Regions from separate parts of the Sphingomonas sp. RS6 genome, predicted to be linked through region 2. Evidence: riboswitches for the same ligand, from Rfam matches in the RefSeq annotation. Region 2 holds a riboswitch; each other region holds the start of a gene.

Region 1 (7,344 bases), on a different contig from region 2:
CGTTTTCCCGGAACTTTCGGAACCTTCGGCCCGCCTTGCGATTCGCGCCCGTCTCGATTATAGGCGCGCGCTTGTCGTGGCAGGGTCATCCCTGGAGGCCTGTCCGGCATGAACGTTGAAACATTTAGCGCATTGGAATCGACAAGATGAGCGACACGCTTACGCTGTCGGCCGAAACGCGCGACCGGGCTGGCAAGGGAGCCTCCCGGGCGCTGCGTCGTGAAGGCCGCGTCCCCGCCGTGATCTACGGCAACAAGCAGGATCCGCAGAGCATCCACCTCGCCGAACGCGAGCTCCAGAAGCTGCTCAACACGGGCCACTTCTTCAACTCGGTGATCATGGTCAATGGCGAGCGCACGCTGGCCAAGGACGTCGCGTTCGACGTCGTCACCGATCGTCCGCTCCATGTCGATTTTCTGCGCATCTCCGAGCATGCGACCGTCACCGTCGAAGTGCCGATCGTGTTCACCGATGAAGCGCTGGCCCCCGGCCTGAAGCGCGGCGGCGTGCTCAACATCGTCCGTCACGAGCTCGAAGTCGTCGTCGATGCGGCGAACATCCCCGATCAGCTCGAGATTTCGGTCAAGGGCCTCGAAGTCGGCGATTCGCTGCACATCTCGGCCGTCACCCTGCCCAAGGGCGTGACGCCGTCGATCACCGATCGCGATTTCACCATCGCCACCGTCGTCGCGCCGTCGGCGCTGAAGTCGGCCGATGGCGAAGCCGCTGCCGAGGACGAAGCGGCCGAGGGCTGATCGCTCCGCTTCCCTTTGCGGGTTCAAAAGATCGCCTCCGCGCCCTAGGTGCGGGGGCGATTTTGTTTTCAGGGGCCGTGGATCGCCCTCACCCTTCCCACCGCCTCCGGCGGCGGGCCCCTTCCCTCTCCCGTTGGGAGAGGGAGGGAGCGGCGAAGCCGCGGAAGGGTGAGGGTGGCTGCAGCGGCTGCGAGATGGAGGATGCTGATGCAGCTATGGGTGGGTCTCGGCAATCCGGGGCCGCAATATGCGATGCACCGCCACAATGTCGGCTTCATGGCGCTCGACGCCATTGCCGAAGTGTATGATTTCGCTGCGCCGAAGAAGCAGTTCCAGGGCTGGACGCAGGACGGCCGGATCGGCACCGAAAAGCTGGTGCTGCTCAAACCGGGCACCTTCATGAATGAAAGCGGCCGCTCGGTCCGCGCCGCGATGGATTTCTACAAGCTGACGCCGGGCGACGTCACCGTGTTTCACGACGAGCTCGATCTGCTGCCGATGAAGGTCAAGGTGAAGCGGGGCGGCGGCACCGCGGGGCACAACGGGCTGCGCTCCACCGATGCCCATCTCGGGCCGGATTTCCGCCGCGTCCGCCTCGGCATCGGCCATCCGGGCCACAAGGATCGGGTGACGGGCTATGTCCTTGGCAACTATGCCAAGGCCGAGATCGAGGCGCTGTCGGACATGCTCGGCGCCGTGGCAGCCGAGGCGCCGTGGCTGGCCGCGGGCGACGACGTCCGGTTCATGAACGAGGTCGCTCGGCGGCTTCAGAACGGCTGACGAAAAAAGGGGCCCGGTCGCCCGAGCCCCTTTTCTGCTTTGTCGGTGGTGCGGCGGTTACTGCTTGGCGCCGACGATTTCGCCGACGATGCGGGTGTCCGCGCCGTTGACGACGCCCGAGGCACCGAAGACGACGCCGATATTGGCGCCGCTCTTGCCGAAGAAGCCGCCGGCCAGCGTGCCGGACAGCGGGTTGCCGCTGGTGAAGCTGCCGGTGAACTGGGTCTGGGCGATGGGGATCGCGCCCTGGGCGGTGAGGTTGAGGTACGGCGTCTCGGTGCCGCCGCTGTCGACGGTGGTCAGGTTGAGGCCGATCGACACCAGCCCGGTGGCGAAGTTGACGCTGGTGGTGGTGGTGCCGGACAGCCGCAGGATTTCGGTCGCGCCGTTGGCCACCCGGATCACCCGGCCGACGATGCGGGCGTTGTAAGCGGCGGTGCCGGTGCTGGGCATGTCATAGCTGACGGTGTTGTAGCCCCACACCGAATAGGTCAGCCGCTTGGCACCGGTGGTCGAATCGCCGCGCCACCAGTTGGCGTAGCTCACCGTGGTCAGCGTCTTCAGGATGCTGTCGGTCGTGACCTGCGACGGGATGGTGTTGTTGAGGAATTCGAGCTGGCTGAAATTGCCCGCTGCGGCGCCGGTCGCGGTGCTGACGCTGCGGAACACGAATTCGGTGACGGTCGGCGCGGCGGTCGTCTGGATGTTGGCGTTGGTGAAGCGCGATTCCTCGCTCGCCTCGTCGATGACGAAGGTGCCGCTGGAGATGACGTTGCTGGTGGCCAGCTTGACGCGGGTCGACTGCATCTCGGTGCTGGTGACGCCCAGCGTCACCGCTCCGGCGGTCGGATCGCCGGTGTAGCTGGTCGCGGCGTTGATCGTGTAGAATTCCTTAGCCGCCGTCAGCGGGAACGACGTGTAGGTTGCGGTCGGCGTCGGAGTCGGGGTGGGCGTGGCCGTCGAGGTCGGCGTCGGGGTGGCCGAGGAATTGGAATCGCTGCCGCTGCAGCTCGCAAGCGCGGCCGCCGAAAACGCGGCGCCCATGATAACAAAACGGCGAATCATGCGTAACTCCTCGTGAACCCGCGACTTGCGAGATAGCTTTGGTTCCCTGTACCGCAGGTGAGCGCCCCCCCGTCAAGCGAACAACGTGCCCGACGGGCTGGAAAAGCGCCGCCGTTGCGCCTAACGAGCGACCGATCGCGCCGGCTACCCGGCTTTCACGACAGGATTCAAGCACCAATGGGTTTTCGTTGCGGCATCGTCGGCCTGCCGAATGTCGGCAAGTCCACGCTTTTCAACGCGCTGACCGAGACGGCAGCGGCACAGGCGGCCAATTATCCTTTCTGCACGATCGAGCCGAATGTCGGCAACGTCGCCGTGCCCGACCCGCGGCTGAACAAGCTGGCCGAAATCGCCGGCTCGCAGAAGATCATCGAAACGCAGCTCGGCTTCGTCGACATCGCCGGGCTGGTGCGCGGCGCCAGCAAGGGCGAAGGGCTGGGCAACCAGTTCCTCGGCAACATCCGCGAAGTCGATGCGGTCGTGCACGTCCTGCGCTGCTTCGAGAATGACGACATCCAGCATGTCGACAACCGCGTCGATCCGATCGCCGATGCCGAGACGGTCGAGACCGAGCTGATGCTCTCCGACCTCGAAAGTCTGGAAAAGCGCGTGCCGAACCTCGCCAAGAAGGCGGCACAGGGCGACAAGGAAGCCAAGGCAGCCGTCTCGGTGCTCGGCCAGGCGCTCGAGCTGCTGCGCGACGGCAAGCCCGCCCGCCTTACCGAGCCGAAGGACGTCGACGAGGCACGCATCCTCCGCCAAGCCCAGCTGCTCACCACCAAGCCGGTCCTCTATGTCTGCAACGTCAACGAGGAAGACGCCGCGAACGGCAACAACCTGTCGGCGAAGGTCTTCGCCAAGGCCGCGGCCGAAGGCGCGCAGGCCGTCGTCGTCTCGGCGGCGATCGAGGCAGAGATCGCGACCATGCCGGTCGACGAGCGCGGCGAATTCCTGGGCGAACTGGGGCTGGAGGAAACCGGCCTCGCCCGCGTCATCCGTGCCGGCTACACGCTGCTCGACCTGCTGACCTTCTTCACCGTCGGGCCGAAGGAAGCGCGTGCCTGGACCGTCCATCGCGGCGCCACCGCGCCCGAGGCGGCGGGCGAGATCCACAGCGACTTCGAAAAGGGCTTCATCCGCGCCGAGACGATCGCGTTCGACGATTTCGTCACGCTCGGCGGCGAAGCCAAGGCACGCGAGGCCGGCAAACTCCGCGCCGAAGGCAAGGCCTATGTCGTCCAGGACGGCGACGTGATGCACTTCCTGCACAGCTGATCCGGCACCGGCCGACGCCTCCCCTGCATAGAGGAGGCGTTGGCCCCGCCTTCACGCCTCGGCCAGCGCCTCCACTCGCAGCGTCCGCGCCGCACCGACCATCGCGGCGATCGCCGGCTTCACTTCGACCCAGCCGCGCGTCTTCAGCCCGCAATCGGGGTTCACCCACAATTGCTCCGGCGCCAGATGGCGCTGCGCCATCCGCATCAGCGACACCATCTCCGCTTCCGCCGGCACGCGCGCCGAATGGATGTCGTACACCCCCGGCCCGATCGCCGCCGGGTAGCGATAGGCGGCGAAGCCCTCGAGCAGCTCCATCTGCGACCGCGCGGTCTCGATCGAAATCACGTCGGCATCCATCGCCCCGATCGACGGCAGTATGTCGTTGAACTCCGAATAGCACATATGCGTGTGAATCTGCGTCGCATCGCCCACGCCAGCGGCGGTCAGGCGGAAGCAAGCGACCGCCCATGCCAGATACGTATCCCAGTCACGGCGCAAGAGCGGCAGTCCTTCACGCAGCGCCGCCTCGTCGATCTGGATCGCGCGGCATCCCGCCGCCTCTAGGTCAAGCACCTCGTCCCGGATCGCCAGCGCGATCTGGCGGCACGAATCGGCGCGCGGCTGGTCGTCGCGGACGAAGCTCCAGTTGAGGATCGTCACCGGGCCGGTCAGCATCCCCTTCACCGGCTTGTCGGTCAGCGACTGGGCATAGCGCCACCAGTCGACCGTCATCGCCGACGGTCGCGATACGTCGCCGTACAGGATCGGCGGGCGCACGCACCGCGACCCATAGCTCTGCACCCAGCCATGAACGGTGAAGGCGAAGCCGGCGAGCTGTTCGCCGAAATACTGCACCATGTCGTTGCGCTCGAACTCGCCATGGACGAGCATGTCGAGCCCCGCCTCTGCCTGCCAGGCGATCGCACGGGCGGTCTCTTCCTCCAGGAACGCGCGATACTGCGCCTCGTCGATCGCGCCGCGCTTGTGCGCTGCCCGGGCGTGGCGCACTTCGGCGGTCTGCGGAAACGACCCGATCGTAGTGGTGGGAAACGGCGGCAGCTGCAACGCCTCCGCCTGCAGCCTTGCCCGCACGGCATAGGGTGCGGCGCGGTCGTACATCGCCGGCGTCACCGCTGCCATGCGGGCCTGCACCGCCGGATCATGGATGCGGCGGGACGTCTTGCGAGCCGCTGCTGCAGCCGCCGCCTCGGCCAGCGGTTCGGCAACCGCCGCGCGTCCCTCGTTCAGCGCGCGACGCAGCAGGTCGAGCTCGCGCAGCTTCTGCACGGCAAAGGCCAGCCATTGCTTTACTTCGGGCTCGATCGCCGTTTCGAGCTCCAGGTCGAGCGGCACGTGCAGCAGCGAACAGGATGGCGCGAGCACCAGGTCGCGGGTCGCCGCGACCGGTTCCAGCAGCGCGAGCAGCACGTCGAGATCGGCGCGCCAGACATTGCGGCCGTCGATCACGCCCAGCGACAGCAGCATCTGCGGCGGCACGCGGCGGATCAGTTCGTCCAGCTCGCCGGCGCCGCGCACCAGATCGACATGCAACCCCGCCACTGGCAGCGCCGCGACGAAGGCCAGATTGTCGCCCAGCCCGCCGAAATAGGTGGTCAGCATCAGCTTCGGTTCCGACCGCGACAAGCGCGCATAGGCGCGCAGCAACGCCCGCTGCTGCACGTCGCTAAGGTCGGTCACCAGGATCGGCTCGTCGATCTGCACCCATTCGGCACCGGCATGGCCCAGCTGGCTCAGAATGGCGCCGTACAGCCCGAGCACTTCGTCGAGCAGGTCGAACGGATCGACTCCGTCCTGCCCCTTGGCCAGGCTCAGCCAGGTCACCGGCCCCAGCAGCACCGGCCGGGTTTCATAGCCGAGCGCCCGCGCCTCGCGATATTCGTCGACGATCTTCAGCCGCCCCAGCGCCAGCTTCTGCCCCGGTTCGATCTCAGGGACGATATAATGGTAATTGGTGTCGAACCATTTGGTCATCTCGCCTGCGGTCGTCCCGCTCGGGCCGTGCGAACACCCGGCATGGCCGGCCCCGCCGCTGCCGCGTGCCATCGCGAAATAGGTGGCCAGATCGGCCTCTCCGGCGGCGGCGCCATAGCGGCGGGGCACCGCGCCCAGCATCAGGCTGGTGTCGAGCACATGGTCGTACAGCGAGAAATCGTTGGAGGGCAGCCAATCGACGCCGAGCGCCTTTTGCCGCGACCATGCGGCCACGCGCAATCCGGCGGCGATTTCCTGAAGGGTCGCGGCATCGATCGCGCCGGCCCAATATTTTTCCAGCGCGAATTTCAGCTCGCGGCGCGGGCCGATGCGGGGGAACCCCAGGCTGGCAGTTGTAACGGTCATTCTCTTCAACCCCGAAGAAGGGGCGCGGCGACCGGGCAAGACGCAGGCGGCCGCAACCGGGGCTCCCCGCTCGCGGACCAACGCGCGTCCGGACCGGGCACCCCGCCGGTGGACATAGAGCGTCGAAGGCAGGTCTCCTGACTTGCGGGTCGTCGCGGCTGGTCTGGCCTTCCCGGGGGCGCGCACGCCGCCAGTGACACGTATCGACCAGCCCCTCGCCGCTCACAGTTGCGGGGGCAGCGCCGGAATCGCACCGGCTTCCCGTCTTAGCGCCGGCGCGGGCGAACCCGGCCGGAGAACCTTGACGCTCGCCTCATTGCGCGGCACGGCTCGCCAGTCAACCATCATATAAAGATTTCTTTATGTCTTTATATCAACCCTGCTCAAACGCCGTCAGGATCGGGCACGGCCCAGCGCTGCCCGATCCGCACTGATGCGCCAGCCGCGCCAGCGCATCGCGCGCCGCCACCAGTTCGGCGATCTTCGTATCCAGCGCCGCGATCCGTTCGCGCGCCAGCGACCGTGCGCGCGCCCGGTCGTCGGTGGTGTCGAGGTCCAGCAGTTCGCCGATCTGTTCCAGCGTGAAGCCCGCCGACTGCGCCGCGCGGATGAAGCGCAGCCGGCGCAGCGCCGCCTCGCCATAGCGGCGCACCCCGGCGTCGGGGCCGCCACCGCGCGGCGGGGTCGCGATCAGCCCGCGCCGCTGATAATAGCGGATCGTCTCCACTCCCACCCCGCCCGCTTCGGCGAGTTTTCCGATCGTCCACTGCGTCATGCCTTGACTCCGTACCATGGTACGGACCCTATATGGGGTGCGGAAGCAAGGAAAGCAGCATGGCATCCGCCTCGGATAAAAGCGCAATTCTCTATCGCATGGTGATGGACAAGCATGTCTGCCCCTGGGGGCTGCGTGCGCTCCATCTGCTCCGCAGCCATGGCTACGCCGTCGACGACCGCCACCTGACGACGCGCGAGGAAACCGATGCGTTCAAGGCGCGCCACGCCGTCGCCACCACGCCTCAAATCTTCATCGGCGACCGCCGCATCGGCGGCCATGACGATCTCCGCCGGTTCCTCGGGCTCAAGGTCCGCGATCCCAAGGCGAAGA
Region 2 (7,344 bases):
TCGGATCGAAAATCGAGCCACAGGCCTCGGCAAACTCGGCAGCCGACATCGGTGCCAATGGATCGCCCACGCAACTGATCGTGCCCCCGGTATTGATGACTGCGATCTTCATTGCGCCTTTCTCCCTGAACTCACGTGACGCTTCGCGCGCATGGGGCTGCTATAGTCATGATCCCCGGCGTCGCCCATGCAATTTGATGCAGTCGTACCGAGCGTGCTTGCCGTCCGAGGCTCACCGACCTAACACCACCTCATAGTACCAGTTTAATACCGGAGGATGGATATGACGCGACGTTCGGGCACTCTCGGCGCCCTTGCCGCCTTTGCGACGGCGCTGGCCGGCCTTGCCCCCATCGCCGCGTCGGCGCAGTCCGCAACCTTGCCGGCGATCTTTCCCACGCCGGTCTCGATGACGCTGGGCATCGGCAGCTTTTCGCTCGGCACCTCGGTTGTTCTGGTCGCGGCACCCGGCACCGATCCCGAAACGGTGTCGCTGGTCGGCACCATCCTGCGCGGCGCCGGCGTCACCGACATCGTCAGCGCTCGCAAGCTTCCGAGCGTGCTCGATCGCCCGCACATCGTGATCGGCGGGGACGATATGGCGATCGTCCGCGCGGCGCTCGCCCGCGCCGGCGCCAAGGCCGACGATCAGGCGGAGGGCTATACGATCGCGATCTCGCCGGCGAACGGCACCGGCCTGATCACGCTGGCTGGCCACGATGGCGACGGCCTGTTCCACGCCGCGCAGAGCCTTCGCCAGTTGGTGACACGCAAGTCGCTGCCGGCGCTGGTGATCCGCGACCATCCGGCGATGCCGATCCGCGGCACGATCGAGGGCTTTTACGGCAAGCCCTGGTCGATGCAGGACCGCACCAGGCACATCGAGTTCCTGGCCACGGTAAAGGCCAACACCTATATCTACAGCCCCAAGGACGATCCCTATGCCCGTGATCGCTGGCGCGAGGATTATCCGGCGGCGACGCTGTCCGCGCTCGGCACGCTGGTCGGCACCGCCCGACGCAACCATGTGAACTTCGTTTATGCGATCTCGCCCGGACCGACGGTGTGCTTCTCCGATCCGGCCGACCTCCGGGCGCTCGAGCGCAAGTTCGATGCGCTGCGCGCGATCGGCGTCCACCGCTTCTACGTTGCGCTCGACGACATCGAATATACCAAGTGGAACTGCGACAAGGACAAGGCGACCTTCGGCCCGTCAGGCGCGGAAGCGGCCGGCATTGCCCAGGCGCATCTGCTAAACGCCGTCCAGGCCAGCCTCGTCGCCAACGATCCCGCATCGATGCCGCTGATCATGGTGCCGACCGAATATTATGATGCGAAGGAAACGCCGTACAAGGCGGCTCTCCGCAAGCACCTCGATCCCCGCGTCGTCGTGCAGTGGACCGGCACCGACGTCGTGCCGCCCGCCATTTCGATCCCCGATGCACGCGCCGCGACCAAGGCGTTCGGCCGCAAGACGCTGTTGTGGGACAATTATCCCGTCAACGACTATGGCCAGTCGACCGGCCGGTTGCTGCTCGCTCCCTATGACCGGCGCGAAGCCGGGCTGTCGGCGGAGCTCACCGGCATCCTGTCGAACCCGATGAACCAGGAAGTCCCCAGCCGGGTGGCGGTGACCGGCGTCGCCGCCTTTGCGTGGAACGACAAGGCCTATGACGCGCAGCGCACCTGGCGCTTTGCCGCCGAAGCGCTGGCCGGTGGCGACGCAGCCGCGACCGAGGCGCTGCTGACCTTTTTCGATACCCAGCATCTCGCGCCCACCTTCGGCAGCCAGCCCTGGCAGGAGCAGGCGCCCCGCCTGAAGGCCACGCTCGATCATGTCCGCGATGCGCTTGCCAGCGGTGATGCGCAGGCGAGGGAGTCGGCGCTCGCCGAGTTGGCGCATACCGCCGATCGCCTCGCCGGCGCGGCGGACATCATTCGCGCCGGCACCGTCGATCCCGGCTTTGCTGAGCAGGCGCGGCCTTGGCTTGACGCGCTCCAGCGCTGGGGCCGCGCGCTCCAGTTGACCGCGTCAGGCCTGAGCGCCGCCAATCAGGGCAGTGAGGCGGCGCGGCGCTACTTCGCCGATGCCGCCCGGCTGGCGGCCGAGGCGGCGGCGATTCAAAGCATCTCCGGCGCCACCCGCTTCGACGGGCCGATCAAGATCGCCGACGGTGTGCTCGATCGCTTCATCGCCGATGCTCCCGGCCTGATCGCGACGGTACCGGCCCCGGCCGCCGAGGCCCGCTGATCCCGACGCCCGCACCGCCGCCGCCAATTGCCAAGGCTGGCGGCGGCGCGTATGCGCGTTGCTGCGACAGGTTCCCCGGAGACGGGGATTAAAACGGGAACGGGAAAACCCCGGCTGCCCCTGCAACTGTAAGCGGCGAGCCATCGGCCAGATGCCATTGGGGTTGATAACCCTGAGAAGGCGGCCGGACCGGCGCTGACCCGCGAGCCAGGAGACCTGCCCGTCGCGGTCGTCCTTCGTTCGGCCAGGGTGCGCCGAGCGGACGGGTTCAACCCGAGCGACGACGTGCCGGCCTGCGGATCGCGGGGCGGCCGCGTGCGTCCGCCGGACCATCGCGAGCCTGCCCCCGCGCGACGCGGCCATGTCGAGAAGGGTCGCGTATGGTTGGTTGTCGCTTGGTTCTACCCGTTCCTGAAGCCGTTTCACGCTCGGCGCTCTGCTGTGGCGCGAGTGGACCGGCATGCTGAAGCGCGTTGCCGATGGCACAGCCATCGTCGCCTGCAACACGTGTCGCCATTCGGCGAACGCCCGCGATTCGGATGAAGGCGTGCGCGGCGGGGCCGGCTTGATCCTGGCGATGCGCGCCGTGCAGCAGCGCGATCCGCGTTATGCCGGCGTCGCCGTCGAGGAGATGCCCTGCCTGTTCGCGTGCCAGGAGTTCTGCACGGTTCATCTGCGCGCGCCGGGCAAGATCGGCTATGTCATGGGGCGCTTCGAACCCGACGAGGACGCCGCCCGCGCGATCCTCGACTATGCGGTCGAATATGCCGCCAGCGAACATGGCCAAGTCGCCTATTCGAAATGGCCGGAGGGCGTGAAGGGCCACTTCATCGCCCGCGTTCCGCCAGCCGGATATCTGGGCCAATGACCGCCTTTGCTTCGCCGACCGCGTTCCGCACCGCGCTCGCGACGCTGCCGCATCCCGATGCCGTAGCGGTGGCCGCGGCCGGCGCGCGCCAGGACGAGCTCACCAAGCCCGCCGGATCGCTGGGACGACTCGAGGATCTGGCCGTCTTCATGGCGGCATGGCAGGGCACGGCACGGCCGCGGATCGAACGTGCGTGCGCGGCGATCTTCGCAGGCAATCACGGCATAACGGTCCACGGCGTCAGCGCCTTCCCGGCGAGCGTTACGGCGCAGATGGTCGCGAATTTTCAGGCCGGCGGCGCCGCGATCAACGCGCTTTGTGCAGCCGCCGGGCTGGAACTCTCCGTGACCCCGCTCGATCTCGAACGTCCCACTGCCGACTTCACGATCGGCCCGGCAATGGACGAGGACGAATGCCTCGCTGCCCTCAACGCCGGTGCCGCGGCCGTGAGCGACGGGCTCGACCTTCTGGTCGTCGGTGAAATGGGCATCGGCAACTCGACGGCAGCGGCGGCGATTGCCGCACGCAGTTTCGGCGGCACCGCTGCCGATTGGGTCGGACCGGGGACCGGCATCGACAGCGCTGGCCTGGCGCGCAAGATCGATGTGGTCGACCGGGCGTTGCGCCATCATGCCGATGCCAGCCGCGATGCGTTCGAAACGCTGCGGCGCGTCGGCGGGCGGGAGATCGCTGCGATCGCTGGCGCCGTGCTGTCGGCGCGATTGGCGCGGGTGCCGGTGGTACTCGATGGCTTCATCAGCAGTGCTGCGGCCGCGCCGCTGGCGGCCGACAATCCAGCGATCACCGCGCACTGCCTGGCCGGGCATTGTTCGGCCGAACCGGGGCATGCGCGGATGCTGGGCCAGCTCGGGCTCGTCCCGCTGCTTTCGCTCGACATGCGGCTGGGCGAAGGCAGCGGCGCGGCGGTGGCGACCGGGATCATCCGCGCCGCGCTCGCCGCCCATGACGGCATGGCGACCTTTGCCGAGGCGCAGGTAACATCGTTGCTATGACGCCGTTTACGCTCCACCTGCTCCGCCACGGCGCCCCGGCGGCGCCGGGTCTGCTGATGGGCAGCACCGATGGCGAACCCACCGCACAAGGCATTTCCGATTGCCTCGCCAAGACTTTCGACTTGTCGGTCACGCGGCTCGTCACCTCGGACCTGCAGCGCACCAGCCTTGCCGCGCAGGCGATCGGCGCGGCGATCGATCTCTCGCCGGTGACCGACGCGCGGTGGCGCGAGCTCGATTTCGGCAAATGGGACGGCCTGGCGCCGGACGAGGTGGATCCGCCGGCGCTTGCCCGCTTCTGGAGCGACCCGGAAAGGCATGCGCCCCCGGGTGGCGAGCGCTGGTCGATGCTCGTCGCGCGCATCGCCAAGGCAATCGCCGATCTCGCGCCCCAACCGACGATCGTGGTGACGCATGGCGGCGCGATCCGTGCGGCGCTGCATGTCCTTTGCGGCTTCGATCAGCCGCAATCCTGGGCATTCGACCTGCCCTATGCGGCGCTGGTTTCGCTGCGGGTGTGGCCGGGCGATCAGCCCGTGGCGCAGATCACCCGATTGCTGCCATGACCGGGCTGATCGTCGCGATCCAGTTCCTCACCCGCCTGCCAATGCCGCGCTTTGCCGTCAGCGACGATGCGTTTGCCGCATCGATGCGCTGGTTTCCGGCGGTGGGGCTGATCATCGGCGCGATCGTAGCGGCCGCGACCATAGCCGGCGCGGCGATCGATCCGTGGACGGGAGCGTTGCTGGGTCTGCTCGCATGGACCGGCATCATCGGCGCGCTGCACCTCGACGGGCTAGGCGACGTCGCGGACGCAGCCGGAGCCGGGCACAAGGACCCGGCGACGCGCCGCGCGGTGCTCGCCGATCCGCATATCGGCAGCTTCGGGGTTGTCGCGATCGGGCTGCAACTCGCCGCCAAGCTGGTGCTGTTGCACGGCCTGATCGAAACCCAAGCCTATCTCGCAATTCTGCTCGTGCCCTTCGCGGCCCGTATGGGGCCGCTCGTCTGGACACGCTGGCTGCCCAGCCTCCATGCCGGCCTCGGCGCGCGGTTCCGGGATGCGGTCCGGCCGGTCGATCTGGCTATCTGGGGCGTGCTGCTGATCGCCGCGGTTCCGCTCGCGCCTGGTCTCGCGGCGGCGGCGCTGCTGATCGCGGCGTGGGGGCTGTGGCTTCGATCGCGGCTCGGCGGCATCTCGGGTGACGGGCACGGGGCGGGGATCGAACTCGTCGAATCCGGGCTGTTGTTCGCGACGCTGCTCGCGACCCGGCTAACATGATCGAGCCCTGGACCTGGCATGGCGGCGCGATCGATGCGGCGCGCCGCGCCTTTCCCGATGCACCCGACGCATGGATCGACCTGTCGACCGGGATCAACCCGCTACCCTGGCCCGGCGCAGCAAGCGTCGCGATCGACTGGCAGACGCTGCCCGGCCAGGCGGCGCTCGCCGAACTGGAGGCCGCCGCCGCGGCGCATTTCGGCATTGATCCGCGCCATGTCTGCGCCGTGCCGGGCACCGAGCTGGCCCTTCGGGCGGTGGGGCGCACGATCGGGGGATCCGCCCATTATGTCGCCCCCGCCTATCGTACGCATGGCGCGATGATCGACGGCGCGCGGCCGATCGCCGCAGACGATGCCGCCGCCTGCCCCGACACGCTGATCCTCGCCAACCCCAACAATCCAGACGGCCGCCGCCAATCGCGGCAGGCAATGGCGGCGCTCCTCGATCGGCGGCCGGCGGACAGCTGGTTGCTGGTCGACGAAGCCTTTGCCGATGCCGACCGGGCGATCAGTCTGGCCGATGCGATCGGCGATGGGCGCCGACTGGTGGTCTTTCGCTCGTTCGGCAAGTTCTTTGGCCTGGCGGGCGTTCGGCTTGGCTTCGTGCTCGGCCCTCAGGGCCTGCTAAACGAGCTGCGCGCGGCATTCGGCGCCTGGCCGGTCTCTGCCGCCGCGATCGCGATCGGCACCGCCGCCTATCGTGACCGCGCCTGGATCGAGGCGACGTGCGACACGCTGCCGCACCGTACCGCCGCCCTTGACGCGCTGCTCACGCGCGCCGGCCTGCGCCCGATCGGCGAATGCCCGTTGTTCCGACTGGTCGAGACCGACCACGCCGCCGCGATCTTCAAGCGGCTGGCGGCGAATGCGATCCTTTGCCGCCCCTTTGCCGATCAGCCGCGCTGGCTGCGCTTCGGGCTGCTAAAGGATGCGGCGGCACTCGCCCGCCTCGAACGGGCGCTGGCGAATGGCTGAGCCGGTCGCGCTGGCGGCGTTGGCGCTCGATGCGGCGATCGGCTGGCCGGGCGCGCTCTATCGCCGCATCGGCCACCCGGTCGGCATCTTCGCGCGGCTGATCGGCGCCTGCGAGGCGCGCTGGAACCGGCCGACCCATTCGCCGCCGGTACGGCGCGCGCTCGGGGTCATCACCGTCCTGCTGCTCGTCGTCGGCACCGGCGCGGCAGGATGGGCGATCGAGAGGATACTGGACGCCGCGCTCGGCGTCTGGTCATGGCCGGTGATCGCCGTGCTCGCCTGGCCCGCGCTCGCCCAGCGCAGCCTTCACGCCCATGTCGCCGCCGTCGCCGCGCCGCTCGCCGGCGGCGACCTCGCCGCTGCCCGCACGGCGGTCGGCAATATCGTCGGCCGGGACACCGGTTCGCTCGATGAAGCGGGCGTGGCGCGCGCCGCGATCGAAAGCCTTTCCGAAAGCTTCTGCGACGGCGTGGTCGCGCCGCTGTTTTGGCTGCTGCTGCTCGGCCTGCCCGGCGTGTGGATCTGCAAAGCCATCAACACCGCCGACAGCCTGATCGGCCATCGCGAACCGCGCTGGCGCGACTTCGGCTGGGCTGCAGCTCGGAGCGACGATCTGCTCAACCTCATCCCTGCCCGCCTCTCCGGGCTGCTCGTCTGCATCGCGGGGGCCGGGGGCTGGCGCATCATGTGGCGCGACGCCCGCCGCCATGCCTCGCCCAACGCCGGCTGGCCCGAGGCAGCGATGGCCGGCGCCCTGAAGCTGCGCCTCGCCGGCCCGGCGACCTATGACGGCGTGGCACATCTCAAGCCGTGGATCGGCGACAGCCGCCAGCGGGCAACAGCCGACGACATCATCCGCGCGCTCCGCCTCTATAATCGTGCATGCCTGCTGCTCTGGATCGTCGCGGGGAGCGTCGCATGGCTTGCTTGATGCTCCAGGGAACTGGTTCGGA
Region 3 (7,344 bases), on a different contig from region 2:
CGACGCCCGTGACGGTGGTCTTGCGGGTGTCGTGGATGCCGACGATCTCGACTTCTTCACCAACCTTGATGATGCCGGTTTCGACACGGCCGGTCACCACGGTGCCGCGACCCGAGATCGAGAACACGTCTTCGATCGGCATCATGAACGGCTTGTCGAGCGGACGCTCCGGCTCCGGGATCGACTCGTCGACAGCGGTCATGAGCGCCAGGATGGCGTCCTTGCCCAGCTTGTCGTCGGTGCCGTTCAGAGCGGCGGTCGCCGAACCGCGGATGATCGGAATGTTGTCGCCGTCGAACTCACGCTTGGAGAGCTCTTCGCGGATTTCCATCTCGACCAGCTCGAGGATTTCCTCGTCGTCGACCAGGTCGCACTTGTTGAGGAACACGACCATGGTCGGCACGCCGACCTGACGGGCGAGCAGGATGTGCTCCTTGGTCTGCGGCATCGGACCGTCGGTCGCTGCCACCACCAGGATCGCACCGTCCATCTGCGCCGCGCCGGTGATCATGTTCTTCACATAGTCGGCGTGACCCGGGCAGTCGACGTGCGCATAGTGGCGCTTGTCGGTCTCATACTCGACGTGCGCGGTCGAGATGGTGATGCCGCGCTCGCGCTCTTCCGGCGCCTTGTCGATGTTCGCGAAATCGACCGCAGCGTTACCCGCAACGTTCTCCGCGAGGATCTTCGTGATCGCAGCCGTCAGCGACGTCTTGCCATGGTCGACGTGACCGATGGTGCCGATGTTGAGGTGCGGTTTGCTCCGATCGAACTTTGCCTTCGCCATTGTCTTCCTACCTTCTGATTCAATTTCCCGTGCCGCCATGGGACTCGCGAGAACGCGGCCCCATAACGGCTGTTTCCCGATTATGCCAGCTTCGCCTTCACTTCCTCGGCGACGTTGGCGGGCACTTCGTCATAGTGCGAGAACTGCATGCTGTACTGCGCGCGGCCCTGCGTGAACGAGCGGAGCGCGTTCACATAGCCGAACATGTTCGCCAGCGGCACCATCGCGGTCACCGCCTGCGCATTGCCGCGCGTGTCGGTGCCCTGGATCTGGCCGCGCCGGCTGTTCATGTCGCCGATGACGTCGCCCAGATAGTCTTCCGGGGTGACGACTTCGACCTTCATCACCGGCTCGAGCAGCTTGATGCCGGCCTTCTGCGCCGCTTCGCGCATCGCTGCACGGGCGGTGATTTCGAAGGCGAGCGCCGACGAGTCGACGTCATGATACGCACCGTCATACAGCAGCACTTCGAAGTCGATGATCGGGAAGCCGACCAGCGAGCCCGTTGCCGCCGTCTCGCGGAAGCCCTTTTCGATCGCGGGGATATATTCCTTCGGAATGTTACCGCCCTTGATCTCGTCCTTGAAGACGATGCCCGAACCACGCTCGCCCGGCGTCAGCTTGACCTTGACGCGACCGAACTGGCCGGTGCCGCCCGACTGCTTCTTGTGCGTGTAGTCGATATCGACCGGCTTCGCGAGATATTCGCGATACGCCACCTGCGGCGCACCGACATTCGCCTCGACCTTGAACTCGCGCTTCATGCGGTCGACCAGGATCTCGAGATGGAGCTCGCCCATGCCCTTGATGATGGTCTGGCCGCTCTCGGCGTCCGACGAAACGCGGAACGATGGATCCTCGGCAGCCAGACGATTGAGCGCGATGCCCATCTTTTCCTGGTCGGCCTTGGTCTTCGGCTCCACCGACAGCTCGATCACCGGCTCGGGGAATTCCATCCGCTCGAGGATGATCGGGTTCGCCGAGTCGCACAGCGTGTCGCCGGTCGTGGTCTCCTTGAGGCCCGCGATCGCGACGATGTCGCCGGCGAATGCCTCGTCAATGTCCTCACGCGAGTTCGCGTGCATCAGGAGCATACGACCGATCTTTTCCTTCTTGTCCTTCACCGAGTTCAGGTAGCTGCCCTTGGACAGCGTGCCCGAATAGATGCGCGCGAAGGTGAGCGAGCCGACGAACGGATCGTTCATGATCTTGAACGCCAGCGCCGAGAACGGCGCCTTGTCGTCGGCCGGACGCGAATCCTTCGTCTCGCCGTCCAGCTTCACGCCTTCGACGGGCGGAATGTCCAGCGGGCTCGGCAGATAGTCGATCACGGCGTCGAGCAGGGGCTGCACGCCCTTGTTCTTGAAAGCCGAACCGCACAGCACCGGCACGAACGCGAATTCCAGCGTACCCTTGCGGATCAGCTTCTTCAGCGTCGCGACGTCGGGCTCATTGCCTTCCAGATACGCTTCCATGACCGCGTCGTCCTGCTCGACGGCCATTTCGATCAGTTCGGCGCGCGCGGTGGCGGCGGCGTCCTTCAGATCGTCCGGAATGTCCTGATATTCGAACTTCGCGCCCAGCGACTCTTCGAGCCAGATGATCGCGCGGTTCTCGACCAGGTCGACCAGGCCCTTGAAGCCGCCTTCGATACCGATCGGCAGGTACAGAACGGCCGGGCGGGCGCCCAGACGGTCCTTGATCATGTCGACGCAGCGCTCGAAGCTCGCACCGGTACGGTCGAGCTTGTTGACGAAGCACATGCGCGGAACCTTGTACTTCTCCGCCTGGCGCCACACGGTTTCGGACTGCGGCTCAACGCCGGCAACGCCGTCGAAGCACGCGACCGCACCGTCGAGCACGCGCAGCGAACGCTCGACTTCGATGGTGAAGTCGACGTGGCCGGGGGTGTCGATGATGTTGATCCGGTGCTCTTCGCCCTTGCCTTCTTCGGCGCGCCAGAAGCAGGTGGTGGCAGCAGACGTGATCGTGATCCCGCGCTCCTGCTCCTGCTCCATCCAGTCCATCGTCGCCGTGCCTTCATGCACTTCGCCGATCTTGTAGGACTTGCCGGTGTAATAGAGGATGCGCTCCGTCGTCGTCGTCTTGCCGGCGTCGATGTGCGCCATGATGCCGATGTTGCGATAACGGTCGAGCGGATGGCTGCGGGCCATGATCGTGGTTTCCTTGAAGCTTTGGGGAGCCGGACCGTCCGGCTCCCCAATATGTAGGTAAGAAATCTACCGACGCCAGCCTTACCAGCGGTAGTGGCTGAAGGCGCGGTTCGCTTCCGCCATGCGGTGCGTGTCCTCGCGCTTCTTCACCGCGTTGCCGCGGTTGTTCGCCGCATCCATCAGCTCGCCCGAAAGACGGGCGGCCATGGTGTGCTCGCTGCGGTTGCGGGCCGAGGCGATCAGCCAGCGGATCGCGAGCGCCTGCGCACGCTCCGGACGGACTTCGACCGGAACCTGGTAGGTCGCACCGCCGACGCGGCGGCTGCGGACTTCGATGCCGGGCTTCACGTTGTTCAGCGCGTCATGGAAGACGCCGATCGGCTCGCGCTTGGCGCGCTGCTCGACGGTTTCCAGGGCACCGTAGACGATCGCTTCTGCAACGGCCTTCTTGCCGTCCAGCATGACCGAATTCATGAACTTCGACAGAACCTGATCACCGTACACGGGATCGGGCAGGATTTCCCGCTTTTCGGGACGACGACGACGTGCCATCTCACATAATTCCTTCTGAACTTCAGCCGATCCGGAACATGTCCGGGGCTTACTATGGCCTGATTACTTCGGACGCTTCGCGCCGTACTTCGAACGGCTCTGCTTGCGGTCCTTGACGCCCTGCGTATCGAGCACGCCGCGAAGGACGTGGTAGCGAACGCCGGGAAGGTCGCGCACACGGCCACCGCGAATGAGCACCACCGAGTGCTCCTGCAGGTTGTGGCCTTCGCCCGGGATGTAGCTGATGACTTCGCGGCTGTTGGTCAGACGGACCTTGGCCACCTTGCGAAGCGCCGAGTTCGGCTTCTTCGGGGTCGTCGTGTACACGCGGGTGCAGACACCGCGCTTCTGCGGGTTCTGTTCCATCGCAGGGACCTTGCTCTTGGCCTTCTGCGGTTCGCGGCCCTTGCGGACCAGCTGGTTGATCGTCGGCATGAAGCCCTTCACCTTTCAGATGGTTACTTTGCTGGAGCCCTGTTGGACAGAATACGAAAAAGCCCCGGCGGCATTCAGCCCCCCGGGCCATTGCGTCTCCAGCAACGTTCAGCTCATTGTTTCCCGGACGGTTTACGGACTCAAAGTACGGCCATCGCGGAACGGGGCGCCTATAACGATATGGCCGAAGGCGGTCAACAGCCCCGCTGTCGGGCGGAGAATGCAGTCCTACTGGATTTTTCGGAGGCTGAAGCACGACGCAAGCTGTGCTACGCCCGGCACCGCCGGCTGATCAACTATGCGGGGGAAGTATCGATGTTCAACGGAAATCGCGGTCGCGACGAGCGCCAGCCCGGTTCAAGTGCGGCGGGCAGCGGCAAGCGCGGCATGTTTTCGGTGATCGGTGCCGATATCGTCATCACCGGCAATCTGGTCGCAACGGCCGACCTCCATGTCGATGGCCGGATCGAGGGCGATGTCCAGTGCGCGACGCTGATCCAGGGGGCCGAAAGCCAGATCTTCGGCAAGGTCAGCGCCGAATCGGCCCGGCTTGCCGGCACCGTTGACGGATCGGTCAATGCGCGCGAACTGACGATCGAACGCACCGCGCGGATCATCGGTGACGTCGAATATGAGACGATCACCGTCGAACAGGGCGGCCATGTCGACGGCCATCTTCGCCATTCGAGCGGGGCGACCACCGCCGCCGCCCCAGCTCTGGTCCACGTGAGCAGCGAGGCAGCGGCCTGAACCGCCGCCCCGCCGCCGGACGTTCACATACCGCGAATCTCGTCATAATGCTCGGAGACGGTATCGGCGGCTCCGCTCGCGAACGTCTTTAGCGGCGCGACATCGCCGTTCGCAGCATAGGCGCGCAGTGCCGTCAGCGCCTTTTCATGGGCCGCGGTCTGCTGCGTCTTGTAGGCCGTGTCGAACGCGCTGCCTGTCGCCGAACGCAGCGCCTCCAGATTGGCCTCCTGCTCGGCGTTCATCGCCGGGGCGGGCGTAATGGCCGGCGTCGCCTGTGCGGCCGCCGCCTTCAGCTTCTCCGTCGAGTCGCTGTGATCTTCGACCATTTCCCTGCCGAAGTCCTTCAACTCGTCCGTCGTCGCCTTCTGCTGCGCGAGCTTGCCGGCCTCTATCTCATAGGCGTCGCTTGCCGCCATCATATCGGCAAACTGCTGGCCCGACATCGCCATCGCGGCATCATTGCCCATCGCATTGTCGTTCATGGCCTCGCCGGCCGGCAGGTTGGTGACCATGTCGGTATTGTTCATCGTGTCGACGGTGGTCGCGTCGTTACCACCACAGGCGGCGAGCACGAGCGCCGGGGCAAGCCCCAGGATCAATCGGTGCGTTTTCATTGTCGGTCCTCCTTGCTCCTGGGTCCGTTCAACGTGCGCGGCACCGCGCCGTTCCGAAATCGTCGAACTATCAATATGAAATCCAATGGAAAATTATCATAGGTTATAAATCAGGCTTGCCGCGCCCGCCCGTCTGCCGCTAGATGGCGGCGTGATGGGTGTCCCTTGGTGAAAGGGATGAAAAGGGAACTCGGTCAAAGTCCGAGGCTGCCCCCGCAACTGTAACCGGCGAGCCGGCGTGCCATTCTGCCACTGGAGTTACCGCTCCGGGAAGGCGGCACATCGCGCGACGACCCGGGAGCCAGGAGACCTGCCCGTCACGGTCGATTCCTTCACGCGGGCGGGGTGCACCGGGTGAACGGGGAGAGAAATCCCCGCGTGAGCGACACCAACCGGGTCGTCACGCGAATCGTCGCGGACGGCCCCCTAAAGGGGTGTCTTACCTTGTACCAATTCCGTTCTCTGATGCTTGCCGCCAGCATCGTTGCGCCGGCGATCGCCCATGCCGATCCGGATGCGCCTGCCACGGCGTTCGTGCCGGCCGCAGACAACATCATCGTCGTCGCCAGCGGCGTTCCGCAGGACGAGGATCAGGTCGGCCGGTCGGTGACTGTGATCGACCGTGCCGAGATAGAGCAGCGCCAGACCGTCGCTCTGTCCGAGCTGCTCGCCACCACGCCCGGCGTCACCGTCGTGCGCAATGGCGGCCTCGGCACCGCGACCGCGGTCAGCATCCGCGGCGCGCAGAGCGACCAGACGCTGGTGCTGATCGACGGCGTCCGCGTCAACGATCCCTCCTCCACCGGCGGTGCCTATAACTTCGCCAGCCTGCTCGCCGGATCGATCGAGCGGGTGGAGGTGTTGCGCGGCCCGAACTCGGTGATCTGGGGCAGCCAGGCGATCGGCGGCGTTGTCAACGTCACCACGCTTCAGGGCACGCAGGGCCTGAAGGCGCGCGCCAATGCAGAGGGCGGCTCGTTCGGCACGTTCAACGGCAACGCCGTGATCGCTGGCGGCAACGATCGGATCACTGCGGGGCTGACCGCCGGCTATCTGACCACCGACGGCATCTCGGCGGCCGCCAATGGCAAGGAAGCCGATGGCTATCGTCAGTTCGGCGCCACCGGCAATGTCGAGCTGAAGCTGGTCGAAGGACTGGCACTCGATCTGCGCGGCTATTACGCGCACAGCAAGGTCGAACTCGATGGCTATGCCCCGCCCGCCTATGCCTTCGGCGACACGGGCGAATATGCCACCACCCAGGAAGTCTATGGCTATGCCGGGCTGCGGCACGCCGCGTTCGACGGCAAGCTCAGCAGCCGCCTTGCCTTCGCGCTCTCCGACATCAATCGCGACGGCTATAACGACGATGACAGCATCGCCTATCGCTATCGCGGCCGCGCCGAGCGCTATCTGTATCAGGGCGACGCGGCGCTGTTCGACCAGCTTCGCCTGGTGTTCGGCGCCGAGCATGAGGAAAGCCGCATCCGCTTCGACGATGGCGGCCCGACGGCGCGCAAGTCGGTGGGCATCACCAGCGTCTATGGCCAGGCGATCGTCACGCCGCTTTCGCCGGTGACGGTGACGGCGGGCGTCCGCAACGACGATCATGACGCGTTCGGCAACCACTGGACGTGGAATGCAGACATTGCGGTCCGCGCGACCGCCGATACGCTGCTCCACGCCAGCTATGGCGAAGGCTTCAAGGCGCCGACGCTCTACCAGCTCTACAGCGCCTATGGCTTCGAAGGGCTACAGCCGGAAACGGCCAAGAGCTACGAAGCCGGGATGCGCCAGACGCTGGCGGCGGGCAAGGTACAGCTTGGCGTCACCTGGTTCCACCGCGACGCGGCCAACCAGATCGACTACAACTTCATCACCTCGACCTATTACAACCTCAACAAGACGCGCGCCGAGGGGATCGAGCTGGAAGGGGTGGTCCAGCCCGTCGAGGCGCTGACGGTGCGGGCGAACTTCACGCATGTCTATTCGGAGAACCGCAGCACCGCGAACCTGGGCAAGGACCTGCCGC

Evidence for each region. A riboswitch is a leader RNA that binds a small molecule or an ion and turns the genes downstream of it on or off. The one in region 2 is predicted to bind cobalamin.
Region 1: another riboswitch for cobalamin. It lies ahead of metE (5-methyltetrahydropteroyltriglutamate--homocysteine S-methyltransferase); the one in region 2 lies ahead of ACX40Y_RS12475 (DUF1636 domain-containing protein).
Region 3: another riboswitch for cobalamin. It lies ahead of ACX40Y_RS06245 (TonB-dependent receptor plug domain-containing protein); the one in region 2 lies ahead of ACX40Y_RS12475 (DUF1636 domain-containing protein).

Annotation. Positions count from the first base shown of each region.
Region 1 covers NZ_JBTMWM010000012.1:8,804-16,147, reverse strand. The annotation lists gene ACX40Y_RS16635 (50S ribosomal protein L25/general stress protein Ctc) at 147-755, shown strand; gene pth (aminoacyl-tRNA hydrolase) at 963-1,535, shown strand; gene ACX40Y_RS16625 (transferrin-binding protein-like solute binding protein) at 1,593-2,600, opposite strand; gene ychF (redox-regulated ATPase YchF) at 2,778-3,875, shown strand; gene metE (5-methyltetrahydropteroyltriglutamate--homocysteine S-methyltransferase) at 3,927-6,236, opposite strand; cobalamin riboswitch at 6,347-6,554, opposite strand; gene ACX40Y_RS16610 (MerR family DNA-binding protein) at 6,610-7,029, opposite strand; gene ACX40Y_RS16605 (glutaredoxin family protein) at 7,071-7,344, shown strand, end outside.
Region 2 covers NZ_JBTMWM010000006.1:68,186-75,529, reverse strand. The annotation lists gene ACX40Y_RS12485 (asparaginase domain-containing protein) at 1-112, opposite strand, end outside; gene ACX40Y_RS12480 (beta-N-acetylhexosaminidase family protein) at 284-2,251, shown strand; cobalamin riboswitch at 2,303-2,489, shown strand; gene ACX40Y_RS12475 (DUF1636 domain-containing protein) at 2,712-3,119, shown strand; gene cobT (nicotinate-nucleotide--dimethylbenzimidazole phosphoribosyltransferase) at 3,116-4,132, shown strand; gene ACX40Y_RS12465 (histidine phosphatase family protein) at 4,129-4,698, shown strand; gene ACX40Y_RS12460 (adenosylcobinamide-GDP ribazoletransferase) at 4,695-5,414, shown strand; gene ACX40Y_RS12455 (aminotransferase class I/II-fold pyridoxal phosphate-dependent enzyme) at 5,411-6,391, shown strand; gene cbiB (adenosylcobinamide-phosphate synthase CbiB) at 6,384-7,322, shown strand; gene ACX40Y_RS12445 (cobyric acid synthase) at 7,310-7,344, shown strand, end outside.
Region 3 covers NZ_JBTMWM010000002.1:325,039-332,382, reverse strand. The annotation lists gene tuf (elongation factor Tu) at 1-787, opposite strand, end outside; gene fusA (elongation factor G) at 868-2,961, opposite strand; gene rpsG (30S ribosomal protein S7) at 3,043-3,513, opposite strand; gene rpsL (30S ribosomal protein S12) at 3,577-3,948, opposite strand; gene ACX40Y_RS06255 (bactofilin family protein) at 4,264-4,698, shown strand; gene ACX40Y_RS06250 (DUF4142 domain-containing protein) at 4,722-5,312, opposite strand; cobalamin riboswitch at 5,452-5,644, shown strand; gene ACX40Y_RS06245 (TonB-dependent receptor plug domain-containing protein) at 5,778-7,344, shown strand, end outside.